DNA from 3 places in the Nocardioides dongkuii genome. Region 1 is predicted to be linked to each of the others. Evidence: predicted binding sites of a transcription regulator. Region 1 holds the regulator's gene; each other region holds the start of a gene.

What was found. Region 1 encodes LexA, which represses DNA repair genes until DNA is damaged. Its sites were predicted from a motif close to TCGAACANNTGTTCGA; they were not measured.
Region 2: the regulator LexA is predicted to act here: its motif matches at 1,340-1,355, upstream of H4O22_RS07235 (SAV_6107 family HEPN domain-containing protein).
Region 3: the regulator LexA is predicted to act here: its motif matches at 2,459-2,474, upstream of H4O22_RS02805 (HNH endonuclease signature motif containing protein).

The regions. Positions count from the first base shown of each region.
Region 1 covers NZ_CP059903.1:909,176-914,298, forward strand. The annotation lists gene H4O22_RS04335 (MXAN_6640 family putative metalloprotease) at 1-1,552, opposite strand, end outside; gene lexA (transcriptional repressor LexA) at 1,605-2,321, opposite strand; gene H4O22_RS04345 (LysM peptidoglycan-binding domain-containing protein) at 2,580-2,906, shown strand; gene H4O22_RS04350 (IS110 family RNA-guided transposase) at 3,273-4,352, opposite strand; gene H4O22_RS04355 (hypothetical protein) at 4,685-5,062, opposite strand.
Region 2 covers NZ_CP059903.1:1,482,431-1,487,553, forward strand. The annotation lists gene H4O22_RS07220 (phytoene desaturase family protein) at 1-219, opposite strand, end outside; gene H4O22_RS07225 (YbaK/EbsC family protein) at 266-739, opposite strand; gene H4O22_RS07230 (hypothetical protein) at 794-1,294, shown strand; gene H4O22_RS07235 (SAV_6107 family HEPN domain-containing protein) at 1,426-1,881, shown strand; gene H4O22_RS07240 (class I SAM-dependent methyltransferase) at 1,938-2,669, shown strand; gene dinB (DNA polymerase IV) at 2,682-3,923, shown strand; gene H4O22_RS07250 (DUF3040 domain-containing protein) at 4,056-4,511, shown strand; gene H4O22_RS07255 (transglutaminase TgpA family protein) at 4,520-5,123, opposite strand, start outside.
Region 3 covers NZ_CP059903.1:610,475-615,597, forward strand. The annotation lists gene H4O22_RS02795 (class I SAM-dependent methyltransferase) at 1-328, opposite strand, end outside; gene H4O22_RS02800 (VOC family protein) at 345-983, opposite strand; gene H4O22_RS02805 (HNH endonuclease signature motif containing protein) at 1,076-2,341, opposite strand; gene H4O22_RS02810 (hypothetical protein) at 2,522-2,785, opposite strand; gene H4O22_RS02815 (hypothetical protein) at 2,840-3,259, opposite strand; gene H4O22_RS02820 (hypothetical protein) at 3,549-4,094, shown strand; gene H4O22_RS02825 (DUF3109 family protein) at 4,101-4,880, opposite strand; gene H4O22_RS02830 (Ppx/GppA family phosphatase) at 4,912-5,123, shown strand, end outside.

The sequences.
Region 1 (5,123 bases):
CGCGGGGCGCCCCCTGGCAGGAGAAGTAGCTGCCCTGGAAGCAGTCGAAGCGGCGGCTGGCGTTGACCATCGTCACCTCGGCGTAGCGGATCGCGCGGGACCCGAACGGCACCGTGACGCCGCCGCGTCCGGACCGGCCGAGACGGACCAGCCGGGTCTGGAACCGACCGGACTTGGTGCGCACGGTGACCACCGCGGCGGGCGAGGCCACCTTCGGCCCGAGGTCGACGGCGACTCGCAGGCGCCAGGCCTTGCCCATCGACCCGCGCCGCTGGACGCGCACCGTCGAGCTGCTCAGGTGGTCGATCCGGGTGGTGGTGCGGCGGGTGTCGCGGCGACCGACGCGGAGCACGCCCGCCAAGGCGGCGACGGGGTACGACGCGCCCTCGTCGTACGCCGTGGCCGGCCGGCGGTTGGCGGCAGCGAAGCGCGCGACGGTGCGCGGGAGCTTCATCTTGCGCGCGGCCAGCACCGCGGCGACGGCCCGCATCGAGTGCGGGTCGGTGCGGCGGGCGTTGCCGGCCGCCTTGCGCCACATGTCCCGGACGATCGTGGGCAGCCCGCCCTGGGCGGCGGGGGAGCGCTCGGTGAGGTAGCGGAAGAAGATCCAGCTGCCGTAGACGCGGATCCCGGAGCCGTCGTCGATCGACCGCGACGGCTGCGCGAGCGGGCTCTGCCGGAGGTACTGCCGGTTGTCGTTGACCCCGTCGTACAGCTCGTCCTCGACCCAGGCCGCGGTCGACTCCAGGAACCAGCCGTCCTCGAAGATGTCGTAGGCGTACTGGACGGCGTGGAAGTACTCGTGCGCCGCGGTCACCTGGAGGTTCTCCAGCGGGGTGTTCGCCGGGAACTCGGCCCTGCTGTAGTCGTCGTCGAGCACGCAGTAGGCGGGCGCCGCGGGCCGGGTCGGCTCGTCGTCGGGCGCGCAGTAGCCGTAGAGCCCGTCGGAGCCGATGTCGGCGAGGTAGATGTCGGTCTTGGCGTTGCCGCCGCGGTTGCCGTCGGCCACCGGCGTGCGATAGCCGGCGCGGACGTAGGTGTCGTGGATCGAGGTCAGCGTGGCCAGCACGGTCTCGACGTGGTCGGGGATCCCGTCGCCGTCACCGTCGGCGAGGTCGGGAGCGTCGCCGGTGGCCCGGGCCCAGTGGACGCAGACGACCCCGCAGGTCGAGGTGGGGTCGGCGTTGGGGCCGTAGCCGTTGCCGAGCGGGTCGCGCGGGCCGTCGGTGGGCCGGGCCAGGATCCGGTCGGCCTCGCCGAAGCGGTCCTCGGGCAGGTCGCCGGCCGCGAGCGCCAGGTCGTGCAGCACGATCGTGGCGTCGCGGCCCTGCGGGTCGCCGGAGAGCACGTCGCGCGCCTCCTCGAGCACCTCGACCGCGGCGGCCTCCGTGCCGCCCTCCGTGCCGGCCGCAGGACCCGGCGTCGGGTCGGTCGCCGCCGGCGCCGCGACCGCGGGGCCGGGCGCCGTCAGCAGCGAGGCGGCGACCGCCAGGGCGCCGAGGACGACGGCGGCCGTGCGAGTGCGGGGACGAGCGGGCACGAGGATCTCCATCCGAGAACGAGCGACGAGCAGACGTCGATCCTCGCACGCAGCGCCGACAACCTCAGACTCGTCGCAGGACCGCGGTGACCTTCCCGAGGATCGTCGCGTGGGTGCCGTCGATCGGGTCGTAGGCGTCGTTGTGGGGGAGCAGCCAGACCTTGCCGTCCTTGCGGCGGAACGTCTTGACCGTCGCCTCGCCGTCGAGCAGCGCGGCGACCATGTCGCCGTTCTCGGCGGTCTGCTCGCGCCGGATCACGACGTAGTCACCGCTGCAGATCGCCGCGTCGATCATCGAGTCGCCGGAGACCTCGAGCAGGAACAGCTCGCCCTCGCCGACCAGCTGCTTAGGCAGCGGGAAGACGTCCTCGAAGCGCTCCTCGGCCAGGATCGGGCCACCGGCCGCGATCCGCCCGAGCAGCGGGACGTTGGTCGGGACCGGGGCGGCGTCGCCGACACCGGTCTCGTCGTACGACGACTCCTCGGCGCTGCTGAGCGTGCGGCGGGCCGCCATCACCTCGGGCAGGAACACCTCGAGCGCGCGCGGCCGGTTGGGGTCGCGCTTGAGGAACCCCTTCTCCTCCAGGACCTTCAGCTGGTGGGCCACGCTCGAGGAGCTGGTCAGACCGACGGCCTGCCCGATCTCACGCATGCTCGGCGGGTAGCCGCGCTTCTCGATGCTGTCCTTGATGTGGCCGAGCACGCCCAGCTGGCGGGGGGTGAGGCCGGTCGCGTCGGGCGGCCCGTCGGGCAGCTCGCGGACGTTCTTCTTGGTGGCCATGCGGGACGCCTTTCGTCTGGGCCGTCGACGGCCCGGCTTGCTCGTGGCCCCACGGTAGTCCTCCTGCCGCCCCAGTTTCAAACACTTGTTCGAACGGCGTGTCGTTCGAACAAATGTTCGTCGGACCCTTGATTCTGTTCGAACACCTGATCTAGTCTCGTACACATGTTCGATCCGGACGGACTGTCGGTGGCTCCCACTAGACATCAGTCCGACCGCACGATCCAAGGCTGACCGCCACTTCCCCAGGAGGTCCCGATGAGCACGATGACCCACCCGATGGTTCCCACCACGACCCTGCGCCTGACCCGGCGCGGCCGGCTGGCGGTGTTCGTGCTGTCGATGGCCGTCCTGCTCGCCGTCGGCCTGTTCGTCGCGGCCGGCTCGGTCGCCAGCAACGAGAGCGGCGCCGCCGCGCCCACCACCGTGGTCACCGTCGGCACCGGCGAGACCCTCTGGGACATCGCCGCCGACGCCAGCGGCGACGGCGACACGCGCGAGATGGTGCAGCGCATCGAGCGGCTCAACGCCCTCGACTCGGCGATGCTCGTCGCCGGCCAGCGGCTCCGCGTCCCCACGGAGTAGCCCGCACACACAGACTTCGTCAGCCGCCTCGACCCCGGCTGACGGGCCGGGGAAGACAGGGGCGGGGCCAGCGGTGGCCCCGCCCCTGCGGCATTTCCCGGTGGTTGAGCAGCGAATCCGCGCCCACCCGGTGGTTGAGCAGCGAAGCCGCGCTAGCGGGTGAGCGTTGTCGAAACCCGGTGAGCCGACGTACGGCGGTGGTGGGGGTCGTGGGGATGCTGCGGGGGTCTCGACAACGGTCAGGCGCGGGGCGCCTTCCCTGCTCGACCACCGCCGGGGGTTGAGCAGCGAGGCCGCACTAGCGGGTGAGCGTTGTCGAAACCCGGTGAGCCGGCGTACGGCGGTGGCAGGCTGCGGGGGACGCTCCTATGTTGCGTCAAGGGGTGATGGTGGGTTCTCGAGGCGTCGGTAGAGGTCGCGGGCGATGTAGCGCTTGAGGCATCGGCGGATCTCGCGGGGGTTCTTGCCTTCGGTGGTGCGGCGGGCGGTGTAGTCGCGGGTGGGTTGGTGGCAGCGTTGCCGGGTGATGGCGATGGTGTGCAGGGCGCGGTTGAGTTGTCGGTCGCCGTAGCGGTTGAGGCGGTAGCGGTTGGTGGTTTGGCCGGAGTTGGCGGGGATGGGTGCGGCGCCGGCGAGCATCGCGAAGGCTGCTTCGGAGTGGATGCGGCCGGGGTGGGACCAGGCGCACAGCACGATCGCGGCGGTGATCGGTCCGATTCCGGGTTGGTCGAGGAGGTCTGGGCGCCATGACTTCACGATGGCGGTGATGGTCTTCTCGTAGTCGTCGGCCTCGGCCTGCAGGTGTTGGCTGCGGCGGGCCAGGGTCCGCAGTGTGGTCACGGTCGTGGTGGTCTCGAGGTCCCAGGTGGTGTGGGTGCGCATCGCGGCGGCGGTGCGGATCATCGTTTTCAGTTGCTGGCCTCGAAAGCGGCTCCGGATCTGTTCGGGGGCGGCGATGATCAGGGCGAACAGTTGCCGTTGCGCATCGCCGGCTGCCTGGATCGCGGAGCGTCGTGCGGTGACCAGGACGGCCAGGGCTTGGCGGTCGCCACCGGTGCGTGGGGTGCCGAGTCGGGGTCGGGCTAGGGCCTCGCGGGCGGCGCGGATCGCGTCGAGGGGGTCGGACTTCGCGCCGTTGCGGCGCTTGGCCCGCACGGGCCGGTCGAGCTCGATGACGACCTCGCTGCGCTCGCTGAGGGTTCGGGTCAGGCCGGCGCCGTGGCTGCCGGTTCCCTCGATCGCCCAGGCACGCAGGGCGGCGTGACGCTCGGTGAACTCGATGAGCTCGGCGTAGCCCTCGCAGGTGGCCTCGACGGTGATCTCACCGAGCACTCCACCGGTACGGGCATCGACGACGGCAGCCGAGTGGGTGTGCACGTGGGTGTCGACGCCGATGACGACGTCGACTACCTCCCGCAGGTCGATCGAGTCAGTCAGACTGGTCATGCGTTCTCTCCTTGCCGGACGGGGACGTGGTTCCGGTCCGGGACGGAGAATCGGCAGGACTGTGATGAGACACGTCGGGCGCCGCTAACGCCAGGCGGTCAAGCTCCTGATCAGGCCAGCTCCTCCGACCTGGGCCGGGGCCGACGACCACGAGCGGACAAGTCCCGAGGAAGGCACCTCTAAGTCCCCAAGGACTCGCAGGGCCAGTCTCGACAGGGGTCACACCCGCGGCCGTCGTACCCACAGCCCATCAGTGATCAGGGCTGCAAGGAAAGACTCACAGTCTCGACAACGGTCAGGCGCGGGGCGCCTTCCCTGCTCGACCACCCCGCTCAGCGCGCGGCGCGCCGCCCGCCGGGCGGACGCGGCAGGTCCTCCGGGGCGCCCAGGACGTCGGGTCCGGTCGTCCCGACCGACGCCCGCGGCGGCGGGGGAGAGGTGATCCCCAGCCCGCGCAGCAGTCGCGCGACCAGCATCAGCCCGATGAACAGGCACGCGATCGCACCGGCCGACGCGAGCCCGAGGAACCACCACGCCTGCGTCTCGCCTCCGCGCGCGGAGGCTCCGAAGTCGATCGCGGCGTACACCAGGTAGCCCCACGCGACGACCGCCAACGTCACTCCGACGGCGAGCGCCAAGAGCTCCGGACGGAACGTTCGGGGCTTGGGCGCCGCTCGTCGCGATCCCGCACGCTTCCCCTGGCTGGCCACGGCCGCCATTGTGTCCGATGCGCCTACCCGACAGCGAAGGACTCGCAGGACTAGGCTGACG
Region 2 (5,123 bases), 570 kb from region 1:
CGGGCGGCCGGACTTGCGGAACAGGTCGCGCAGCACCGCCGGCAGCAGCGTGGACGTCGGGCCCGCGTCCCAGGTGAACCCGTCGGCCTCGACGCTCGAGAGCGCGCCGCCCAGCGATGCCGACCGCTCGACCAGGGTCACCCCGTGACCCAGCTTGGCCAGCCGCGCGGCGCTCGCCATCCCGCCGAACCCGCCGCCCACGACCACCACCCGCGCCATGGCTGGACCCTAGGCCTCCGGGGCGAGCACGAGGACCCCGAGGTGGTCAGGCCACGTCGATCTCGACCGCGCCGGTCATCGCGAGCAGCTCCTCGACCGTGGTCGAGAACACCGCGGCCGGGTGTCCGGCGGCCGCCCAGACGACCTCGTGCCGGCGCAGCCACGGGTCGAGGTACGTCGGCACCGGCGCCGGGTGGCCGATGGGGGAGACCCCGCCGATCACCTGCCCGGTGTGCTCGCGCACGAACTCCGGCGTCGCGCGCCGCAGCGACCCGACGCCGACCGCCGCGGCGGCCTTCGCGGTGTCGACCCGGTGCGCCCCGGAGGTGAGGATCAGCACGGGGGAGCCGTCGGCGTCGAAGAGCAGGCTGTTGGCGATCGCGCCGACCTCGCAGCCGAGCGCGTCGGCGGCGAGTGCGGCCGTGTGGACCGAGTCCGGCAGAATGACGACCGCACCGGCGCCCCCGCGTCGTGCGTGCTCGTCTCGGAAGCGTGTGATCGCGGGGTGCTCGGACGCCATACTGCGACCCTAGCCAGCCCAGCGGGTCGGTGAGGCCCCGTCGAAAGGACACCCATGCCCCGGCAGCAGCCGACCTCGGTCACCCGCGCGACCCAGGTACTGACGGCGCTGGTCGTCCTCGGCGGCGTGGCCGCCGTCCTCACCGTCTTCCTCGAGGACGAGCTGGTGCGCTCCTGGGCGGAGGGCAACGCGTCGGTCCGCCGGACCTACCGCGCCGGGGGCCTCGAGGCCGTCGAGGCGAGCTCGGTCCAGATCCCGGCCTTCGTGCCGGTGGCCCTGGTCCTCTTCGCCACCATGGCCGGCCTGGCGTGGGTGCTCGACGTGTTCTTCCGGGCCGGGCACGAGTGGGCGCGGATATCGCTCGTGGTCCTGATCGGGTTCACCGCGATCGGCACCGTGGCGGGCATCCAAACGGGCCCGCCGACCGTGTTCGTCGTCTTCTCGGTCGCCTCGCTCGTCCTCGAGGTGGTCTACCTGTGGTTCCTCCTCCACCGCGACACCACGGCGTACCTCCACGGCGTGGACGCGCCCGCGCCCGCCGACGCGTCCCGCTGATCTCTTGACGTCCTGTCGGCACCCGGGTGTAACGTAGGCACCAGTTCGAACACACGTTCGAACCGTCCGGCGGGAGCGACCTCGACCCCCGCTCCCGCCGGGCCTGGGGGTCGGTGGCACGAGGAGACGCGATGACCCACCCTGCACCTGCCCCGGCAGCGCCCCACCCCTACGCGCTGCCCGCGACGACCCACTCCTACCTCGCCCGCGCGGCGGAGTCGCTGAGCGAGGCGATGGTGGCCCCCGACGCGCCAACCCGCTACGCCTGCGCCCACGTGGCGGCCCTGCGCTCGGCCGCGGCGCTGCTGGCCGCGCGGGCCCGCCCGGCGCCGGCCCGCCGCCGTCCGCAGAAGAACGCCTGGGTGCTGCTCACCGAGGTGGCTCCCGAGCTCGCGGAGTGGGCGGCGTTCTTCGCTGCCGGCGCCACGAAGCGGGCGGCCGCCGAGGCCGGCTCCACCCGTGCGGTGACCCCGCGCGAGGCCGACGACCTGGTGCGGGACGCCGACCGCTTCCTCGCCGTCGTCGAGCGCGCCCTCGGCCTGGTCCCGCACGCGAGCGTCGACGCGCCGGCGACGCGCGCGGGCTGACGGGAGCCGCCGACCGTGCCGCCGACGTGGCTCCGTGACCCCCTAGGCTGGTCCGCATGCCAGCGACCGACCGACCCAGCGAGCGCCGCGGCGCGGCGCGCACGGCCGTCGTCTGGGAGTCGCTGCGCCCCGTCCTGGACGGCGGGTCCGCGGGCGCTCTCGACGTCCTCGACATCGGTGGTGGCACCGGCGGCCTCGCCGTGCGGGTCGCCGAGCTCGGGCACCGGGTCACCGTCGTCGACCCCAGCCCCGACGCCCTGGCCGCGCTGGGCCGCCGGGCCCGCGAGCAGGGGGTCGAGGTCGCCGGGCAGCAGGGCGAGCTCTCCACGCTGCTCGATGTCGCGGGCCCGGACGCCGCCGACGTCGTCCTCTGCCACGGCGTCCTCGAGGTCGTCGACGACCCCGCCGCCGCCCTCGCGACGCTGGGCGAGGTGCTGCGACCGGGCGGCACGCTCAGCCTGGTCGTCGCCCAGCGGCACGCCGCCGTGGTGGCCCGGGCGGTGGCGGGCCACTTCCAGCAGGCTCTCGCCCTCCTCGACGACACCTCGCCCACCGGGCGGGCCGGGCGCCGCTACACGCGCGACGAGCTCGCCGACCTCCTGGCTGCCGCCGGCCTGGAGACGACCCGGGTCCACGGGGTCCGCGTCTTCGCCGACCTGGTCCCCGGGTCGCTGCTCGACCTCGAGCCGGGCGCCACGGCGGCGCTGGTCGAGCTCGAGCACGCCGTGGCCGAGCGCCCCGAGTACCTCCCGCTGGCGACCCAGCTGCACGTCCTCGCCACCCGCTGACCGGTCCGCCCCGTGACGCCGGGGCCGACGGGATCAGCCGCCAGCACCCCGATCCTGCACGTTGACATGGACGCGTTCTACGCCTCGGTCGCCACCCGGGACCGGCCCGACCTCCAGGACGTGCCGGTGATCGTCGGCGGCGGCCACCGGGGCGTGGTGCTCTCGGCCAACTACCTCGCGCGCGGGCACGGCGTCCGCTCGGGCATGCCCGGCTCCGAGGCGCGCCGGCTCTGCCCCCGGGCGGTCACCCTGGCGCCGGACTTCGCGGCGTTCTCGACGGTCTCGCGGGCGGTGATGGAGACCTTCCGCCGGGTGACGCCCCAGGTCGAGGTGGTCTCCCTCGACGAGGCATTCCTCGACGTCCGGGGCTCCGTGCGCCGGCTCGGCCCGCCGACGGCGATCGCCGAGCAGCTGCGCTCCCGCATCCACGACGAGCAGGGGATCACCTGCTCGGTCGGCATCGCGGCGTCGCTGTCGGTGGCCAAGCTCGCCAGCCGGCGCGCCAAGCCCGACGGGGTCCTGGTGCTGCCGCCCGACCGGGTCGCCGCCTACCTCGAGCCCCTCGACGTCGGGGAGCTGTACGGCGTGGGTGCCAGCACCCGCGCCACGCTGCGGGGGCTCGGCCTCGAGACCGTGGGCGACGTGGTCCGCACTCCGCTCGCGGTGCTCCAGCACCACCTCGGGCCGGGCCTCGGCGCCCAGCTGCGGGTGCTGGCCTCGGGCGCCGACCGTCGGGAGGTGGTGGCCCGCAACGCCGCGGGGTTCGGGGTGGGGGAGCCCGACCGCTCGATGGGGGCCCAGGAGACGTTCGGGCGCGACAGCGCCGACCGCGGCGTCGTGCTGCGCCAGCTGCTCCGGCTCGCGGCCCGGGTCACCCACCGGATGCGCGCCGCTGACAAGGTCGGCCGCACGGTCGCCATCACGGTCCGGTACGCCGACTTCCGCACGATCACCCGGTCGCGCACCCTGCCGGAGCCGACCGACGTGACCCAGGAGGTCTACCGCACCGCGGTCGGGCTCTTCGACGCCGTGGGCGTGTCGCGCGAGCGGCTGCGGCTCGTCGGGGTCCGCGTCGAGGGGTTGGTGCCGCGCGACGGCGTGCACCACCAGCACGTCCTCGGGGAGCCGGACCACGGCTGGGCCGACGCCGACCGGGCCGTCGACCGGGCGCTCGACCGGTTCGGACCGGCCGTCGTCGGACCCGCCAGCCTGCTGTGCCAGGATCAGCGTGCGCGCCGATCGTTTGCGCGGTGACCTGGGCGGGCACCGCGCGAGTGGGAGCAAAATCTCAATCATGCCTACCGTGTTCACGGGGCCCTGCCTAAGATTGAACACACGCCTGGCAGGGGAGCCCGGCTGGCGACCTCGAATCAGTTGGAGGAACCGGTGCCACTCTCGGAAGAGGAGCTTCGACTGCTGGAGCAGATGGAGCGCGCCCTCGTCGAGGAGGATCCCAAGTTCGCCTCCACCCTGCGCGGCACGTCGCTGCGTCGTACCGCCCGCCGCCGCGCCATCGCCGCCGGTGCGGTCTTCGTCCTCGGGGTCTGCGTCCTGATGGCCGGGGCGATCACGAACCTCTGGGTGGTCGGCATCGCGGGCTTCGTCGTGATGCTGGGCTCGGCCACCATCGCGCTCAACGCCATCCGCGGTCAGCAGGCCGCGGCCGCCGCGGACGCCTCCCGCACCGCGGGGCACCCCTCCCACGGGTTCACCGTCATCGACGGAGGCCGCCGCCCGCGCCGTGGCCGCCAGGCCCGTGCCGGCCGCTCGACCTCCGGCTCCTTCATGGAGCGCATCGAGGAGCGCTGGCGCCGACGCCGCGAGGAGAACGGCGGCTTCTGAGCGCCGGCTCAGCCGACGTGGTCGACGACCCCGCCGTGCACGGCCTCGGTGCGACCCCCGGTCGGGCGTGAGGTCCCCGCCGACCGGCGGAACAGCGAGCGCGGCCACCACTCAGCCCGACGACGGGCCCGCGGCGTCGCCCCCGCCTGCAGGGCCGCGACGCACGTCTCCGCCTCCTGCCGCAGCGAGCCCGGGTCGGCGGCGGCGCGCGCGTAGCGCTGCTGCTCGAGGGCGGCCACGATCCGGTCCAGGGCCCGGACGGCGCCGGGGGCCACGTGGGCGCCGGTGGCGGGACGCTCGGCGGGCTCGGGCGAGGGCGTCCCGAGGTGACCCACCAGCCGCTCGCGGGTCTCCCGCGGCGAGCGCCGGTCGGGCCAGGTGACGCCGAGGTCGGTGGCGGTGTCGCGGAGCTCGGCCCAGACCTCCTCCGGGCCGCCGTCGAGGCGACGCTCGCCCCGGGAGCGGCGGACCAGCCGGGGGACCGCCACCAGCAGGACCAGCAACGCGGCCCCGCCGACGCCGCCGGCGACGGCCGGCCACGGGACGCCGCCCGCCTGGTCGCCCTCCTGCTCGGCGGCCGTCTCGGTGGGCTCCGCGGTGGGGACCTTGCTC
Region 3 (5,123 bases), 300 kb from region 1:
CGGAGCGGTCGGGGAGCGGCAGCGCCTGGGCGGTGCCCTGCTCGACCCGGACGGCGGCGAGCCGGCGGGTACGGCGGCGCGCGATCGCGGCCAGGTCCGGGTGCGGCTCGACGCCGACCACCGAGGCGGCGGTCTGCGCGAACCGCGGCAGGTGGAAGCCGGTCCCGCACCCGACGTCGAGCACGTCCCGACCGGCCCAGGTCGCCTGCGCGGCCATCGCGGCCTCGAGCAGGCCGTCGGGGTCGACGGCGCGGTTCTCGATCTCGTACGTCGCGGGGTGGTGCCAGATGTTGGGGCTGGGCCGCGCCCCGGCGAGCGGGCTGCTCATCGGACCGCGGAGCCGCTCAGATGCGGACCAGGCCGTGCGGGGTCTGCACCTTGGCGGCGATGACGCCGGGGGTGCCGTGCGGTGCGACCCAGTCGACCTTGACGTCCTCGAGCGGCGCCTCGACGGTCTCGCCGAGCCACTCGCTCACCCGCAGCGGGTCGCCGGCGATCTCCAGGGAGGCCAGCGAGTACTCGCCGTCGGCCCCGGCGCTCGGGTGCAGGGCGGGCGGGACCTCCCACTCGACGAAGAACGGGAGCTGCGGGTCGGCGATCAGGCCGTTGACGCCGATCTGCTTCCAGCGCAGCTCGGTGCCGTCGGGGCGGTGCCGGTTGCCCTGGGCCGCCTCCCGGCCCAGGCGGGTCTCGACGGCGGAGATGTCGGGCACGGCGACGACCCAGCCGAGCCACCCGCCGCCGAGGGCGGAGCGGGCGCGGACGGCCTGGCCGAACGGCGCCTTGTCGGAGGCCGGGTGGTCGAGCACCTCGACGATCTCCAGGTAGGTGCCGCCGGCGAGCGGCATCGTCATGTTGCGGGTGCCGAAGCGAGGATGCACCCCACCGTCGACGAAGGGGCGACCGAGCAGGGCCCCGATGCGCTGGGCCGTGCCGGCGAGTCCGTCCGGTCCAGCTGCGTACGAGAGGTGATCCAAGCGCATAGCAGAGATTGTGGGCGAGCCGCTCGGGCCTCCCCACAGCGGGGTCGGGATCTCTTGACGTCGAGAGGTCGTGTCGAAGATCTCACCCCGGCCTACCGGCGCCTCGCGTAGCGGACGTCGCCGTTCGGAAGTCGCTCCGCGGACCACGCGGCGTCGTGGGCCCGGTGGTGGTGGAGGTGGCAGAGGAGGGTGCCGTTGGCCAGGTCGGTGGCCCCGCCGGCCGCCCAGGCCACCCAGTGGTGGGCCTCGGCCCAGGTGCCGGGGATGTCGCAGCCCTCCGCGCGGCAGGTGCGGTCGCGCAGCAGGAGCGCCCGACGCTGGGCGGCGGTGTAGAGACGTCGGCGGCGGCCGAGGTCGAGGACCTCGGAGGCGCCGCCGAGCACGGCGGGGACGAGGTGGGCGTTGCACGCGAGCCGGCGGGCCTCGCCGGCGCTGATCGTGCCGCCGCCGACGATCTCGGCCACCCCGAGGTCCTTCGTCAGCTGGTCGAGGTGCGCGACGACGAACATGGTGGTGGCGTCGCCGCCGTGGAGCGGCAGTCGGCGGGGGTCGATGGTCTCGAGGAGCTGCACGAACGCCTGGCCGAGCCGTCGGGAGTAGGACCCGACTCCGGCGGTGGCTGTCCCTCCGGTGTCCTTGCGAGGGTTGGTGAAGGACTCGAGGTAGGTCGCCAACCGGTGTGCGGCGGCGTCGGGGAGGAGCCCGGAGATCCGGGTGGTGCCGTCGCCCCGCCGGCGGAGGCTGAGCTTGGTGCGCTCGCGGGCAGTGCGCTCGGCGTCCTCGAGGAGTCGGGCCTCGTGCTCGTCGGCGGCGTCGGGGTCGACGCAGGCGAGGATCCGGCGGCCGAGGCGGCGCAGGTCGCCGGGCGCGTGGTGGGCGGCGTACCCGACCAGGGCCTCCTCGGCCCGGGCGCGGAGCTCGGCGCCGAGGTCGGCGGGCAGCTCGGCGAGCGCGTGCGCGATCACGCGGGCCTGCGCGAGCGAGACGCTGCCCTCGCGCAGGCCCGCGGCCAGGTGCGGGTGCTCGCGGTCGAGGGCGGTCGCCAGCCGGGCGTCCGCCCGGGACGCCGCCGTGTCCTGCCGGGTCCGGTGGGCGACCCAAGCGGCGACGTCGCGGGTGCCGGTCTCCTCGGCCACGTCGTCCGCTGCGGTGACCCGCAGCCGCAGCTCGGCGACCTGGGACTCCAGGGCGGTCAGCTCGACGAGCGCCTGCGCCTTCTGCCCGGTGGTCATGAAGACCGGGTTGGCGTCCGCGACGTCCTTCAGGGCCTCGCGGGTGGCCGCGACGAACCCCAGCACCGGGTGGGTGTCAGGGGTGCGGGTGTCCATCGAGCCTCCACCGGAGATCAGAGTGATCACGGATGGGCGCTCATCGGGTCCCGGGTGGCTGCCTGGCTGCGGCGAGGTTCCTGCTCGATGCGTCCCGCACGCCCTTCGACGTCCCGAGGAACTGCCACCTCGGGCGTGCACTCCTATTCGAACACACGTTCGAACGGGTGTCAATCCCTCGACCGGGTCGAATCCGGCGAGCTCAGCGGCCTACCTGTCGGTGTCGTCCGTCGGCGAGAGCCGGGCCCGGCTCACGAGCGCCCCGGCGACGTACGCGACGGCCAGGAGCGGGATGACGTAGGGCAGGAGGCTCAGCACGGCCACGAGGTAGCCGTCGTCATCACCTGGGTCGGCGTCGTGTGGACGGGGGTACCAGGTGTCGTCGTCCGCGGTGTGCAGGAAGACGGCCGACGCCAGAGCAGTGAGCAGGCAGAGGACGAGAACGTGCAGCGCGATCGTGACGGCTCTCCGCATGGCAGCAGCATGGCGGTGGCGGAGCGGTCGGCGGGGCGGGATGCGCCGAATGGTTCAGGGACCCGGCACGGCCGCGCCGTCACGCTGCGCAACGAGGCACTGACCTGCCTCGACCGCCGCGCCGAAGGCTGCGCAGCTCCCGTGGTGGCGGGGCTCCATCTCCGTGATGCCGGGGAACTGGAACGCGTGCCGTCGGAGGACGGTCCAGAGGTGCTGGGACTGAGCGCTCGTGCTCGACCCGACGCCGTCGAGGTCGAGGTCGATGACGGCCCGGGTGCCGACGATGCTCGTGGACCTCAGCGTCCCCGGTCCCGCGAACGTCGTGCAGCCGCTCTTCTCCTCCCGGCGAGGACCGGCGAAGTACGCCCTCAGGGCCACGTCCAACCGGGTCGCGAGGGACTCCGCCGCTCCGGCGGGACGCGAGAACGCGGAGTAGGGGCCGACGGGAGAGCCGCACGCGAAGAAGACCAGCACCTCGCCGTCGTCGGGTGTCGCCGCGACCTCGCGCGCCGGTGCGCACGGTGGGGTCCGCGCCGGCTCGGGCGACCGGGACTCGCGTGGCCGGGGGAAGGGTTCGGCATCCTCGGTCGCGGACCCGCAGCCCACAGCGAGTGCCGCGAGCACCGCCGTGAGCAGGACGGGATGACGCGGGGAGCGGGACACAGTTGCCTCCAGCGAGTGGTCGTCGAGACATCCGTGTGACGCCCTGGGACCCGGAGGAGTTGTCCACACGACCCCCCGGCAGTCCCTACGATGCGGGGGCATGAGCCGACCGCTGCGCGTCGCAGCCGCCCTGGTGGCACTGGCGGTGCTGCTCTCGGGACCTGCGAGCAGCGCCGGACCGAGGCTCCTCGACGTGGGCCGCGGCGGCGACGGGCACGTGGTGGTGGGGACCGGTCCCGGACCGCATGCAGCGACCTTCTACGCCGCCGACGTCTGCCTCCGGCGCCCCGGAGTCGCCCGGATCACGGACGTCCGTCTCAGGAACCCGGTCGGGGGTGCTCAGGTCACGGACTACACGGTCGTGCGCGGGTGGGACGGGATGCCGCTCGCCACGGCCAAGCCTCTGCGGAAGGTGCGCTCGCTCCACGGGACCCGTCGGGTCAAGGGCCGGTGCGGCCGCCGGGACCACGCCTTCTGGGTCCTCTACGTGGAGGTCACCAAGCCGGCGGAGTCGCCGGCAGCGGGTGGAGACGGCCTGCGCATCAGCTACCGCGACGGCGAGCGCACACGGGTCGCCAGGACCCGGTGGGGCTTCTACCTCTGCGAGGACGTACGCCGCGAGGAGTGCACGGACGCGACGGGCTGAGCCGGCTCAGTGCGGGTCGGCCGGGTGCAGCGCCAGCGTCGAGCGCGAGCGCAGGTGCGCCTCGCAGTGCCGCGCCAGCTCGTCGTACGCCGGCCGGCCCATCAGCTCGATCAGCTCGGGCGCGGAGGTGACGTAGAGCGGCTCCAGGGCGACGTGCGCCTCGGTGTTGCCGGTGCAGTACCAGTCGAGGTCGTGGCCGCCGGGACCCCAGCCGCGGCGGTCGTACTCCGCGATCGAGACCTCGGTGTACGTCGTGCCGTCCTGGCGGGTCACGTCGCGGAAGGTGCGTCGGATCGGCAGCTGCCAGCACACGTCCGGCTTGGTCTCGAGCGGGTGCTTGTCGAGCACGTACGCGAGGGCGTGCAGCGCGCAGCCGGCGCCGCCCCCGCCGCCCGGCGGCGCGAAGCCCGGGCGGTTCTGGAAGACGCAGGCCTGCTGGCCGTCGACCACGATCGTGAGCGTCTTGCGCTCGCCCTCGTCGTCGACCTCGACCCAGTCCTCGGTGGTGACCTCCCGGCCCCGGGGGCCGTGCTGCCAGAGGTTCTCGTCGAGCATGCCGACGAAGCCTGCGACCCGTTGCTCGTCCGCGTCGTCGGCGAAGTGCGCGCCGAGCGTGCAGCAGCCGACGTCGGGGGCGTCGGCGTAGATCCCGGCGCAGCCCTGCCCGAAGATGCAGGTGTAGCTCGACGTGAGCCAGGTGAGGTCGCAGCGCATCACCTCGTCCTCGTCGGCGGGGTTCACGAACTCCACCCAGGCGCGCGGGAACACCAAGTCGACCTCGGGCACCCTGTCAGCGTACGGCGGGTACGTTGGACGCATGCGCGTGGGCGTCCTCGACATCGGATCCAACACCGGCCACCTGCTGGTGGTCGACGCGCACGGCGGCGCGGCGCCGCTGCCGGCGTACTCCTACAAGCAGCCGCTCCGCCTCGCCGAGCACCTCGACGACTCGGGAGCGGTGACCCAGGCCGGCATCGACGCGCTGGCGGGCTTCACCGCCGAGGCGCTGGTCGTGGCCGAGGACAAGGG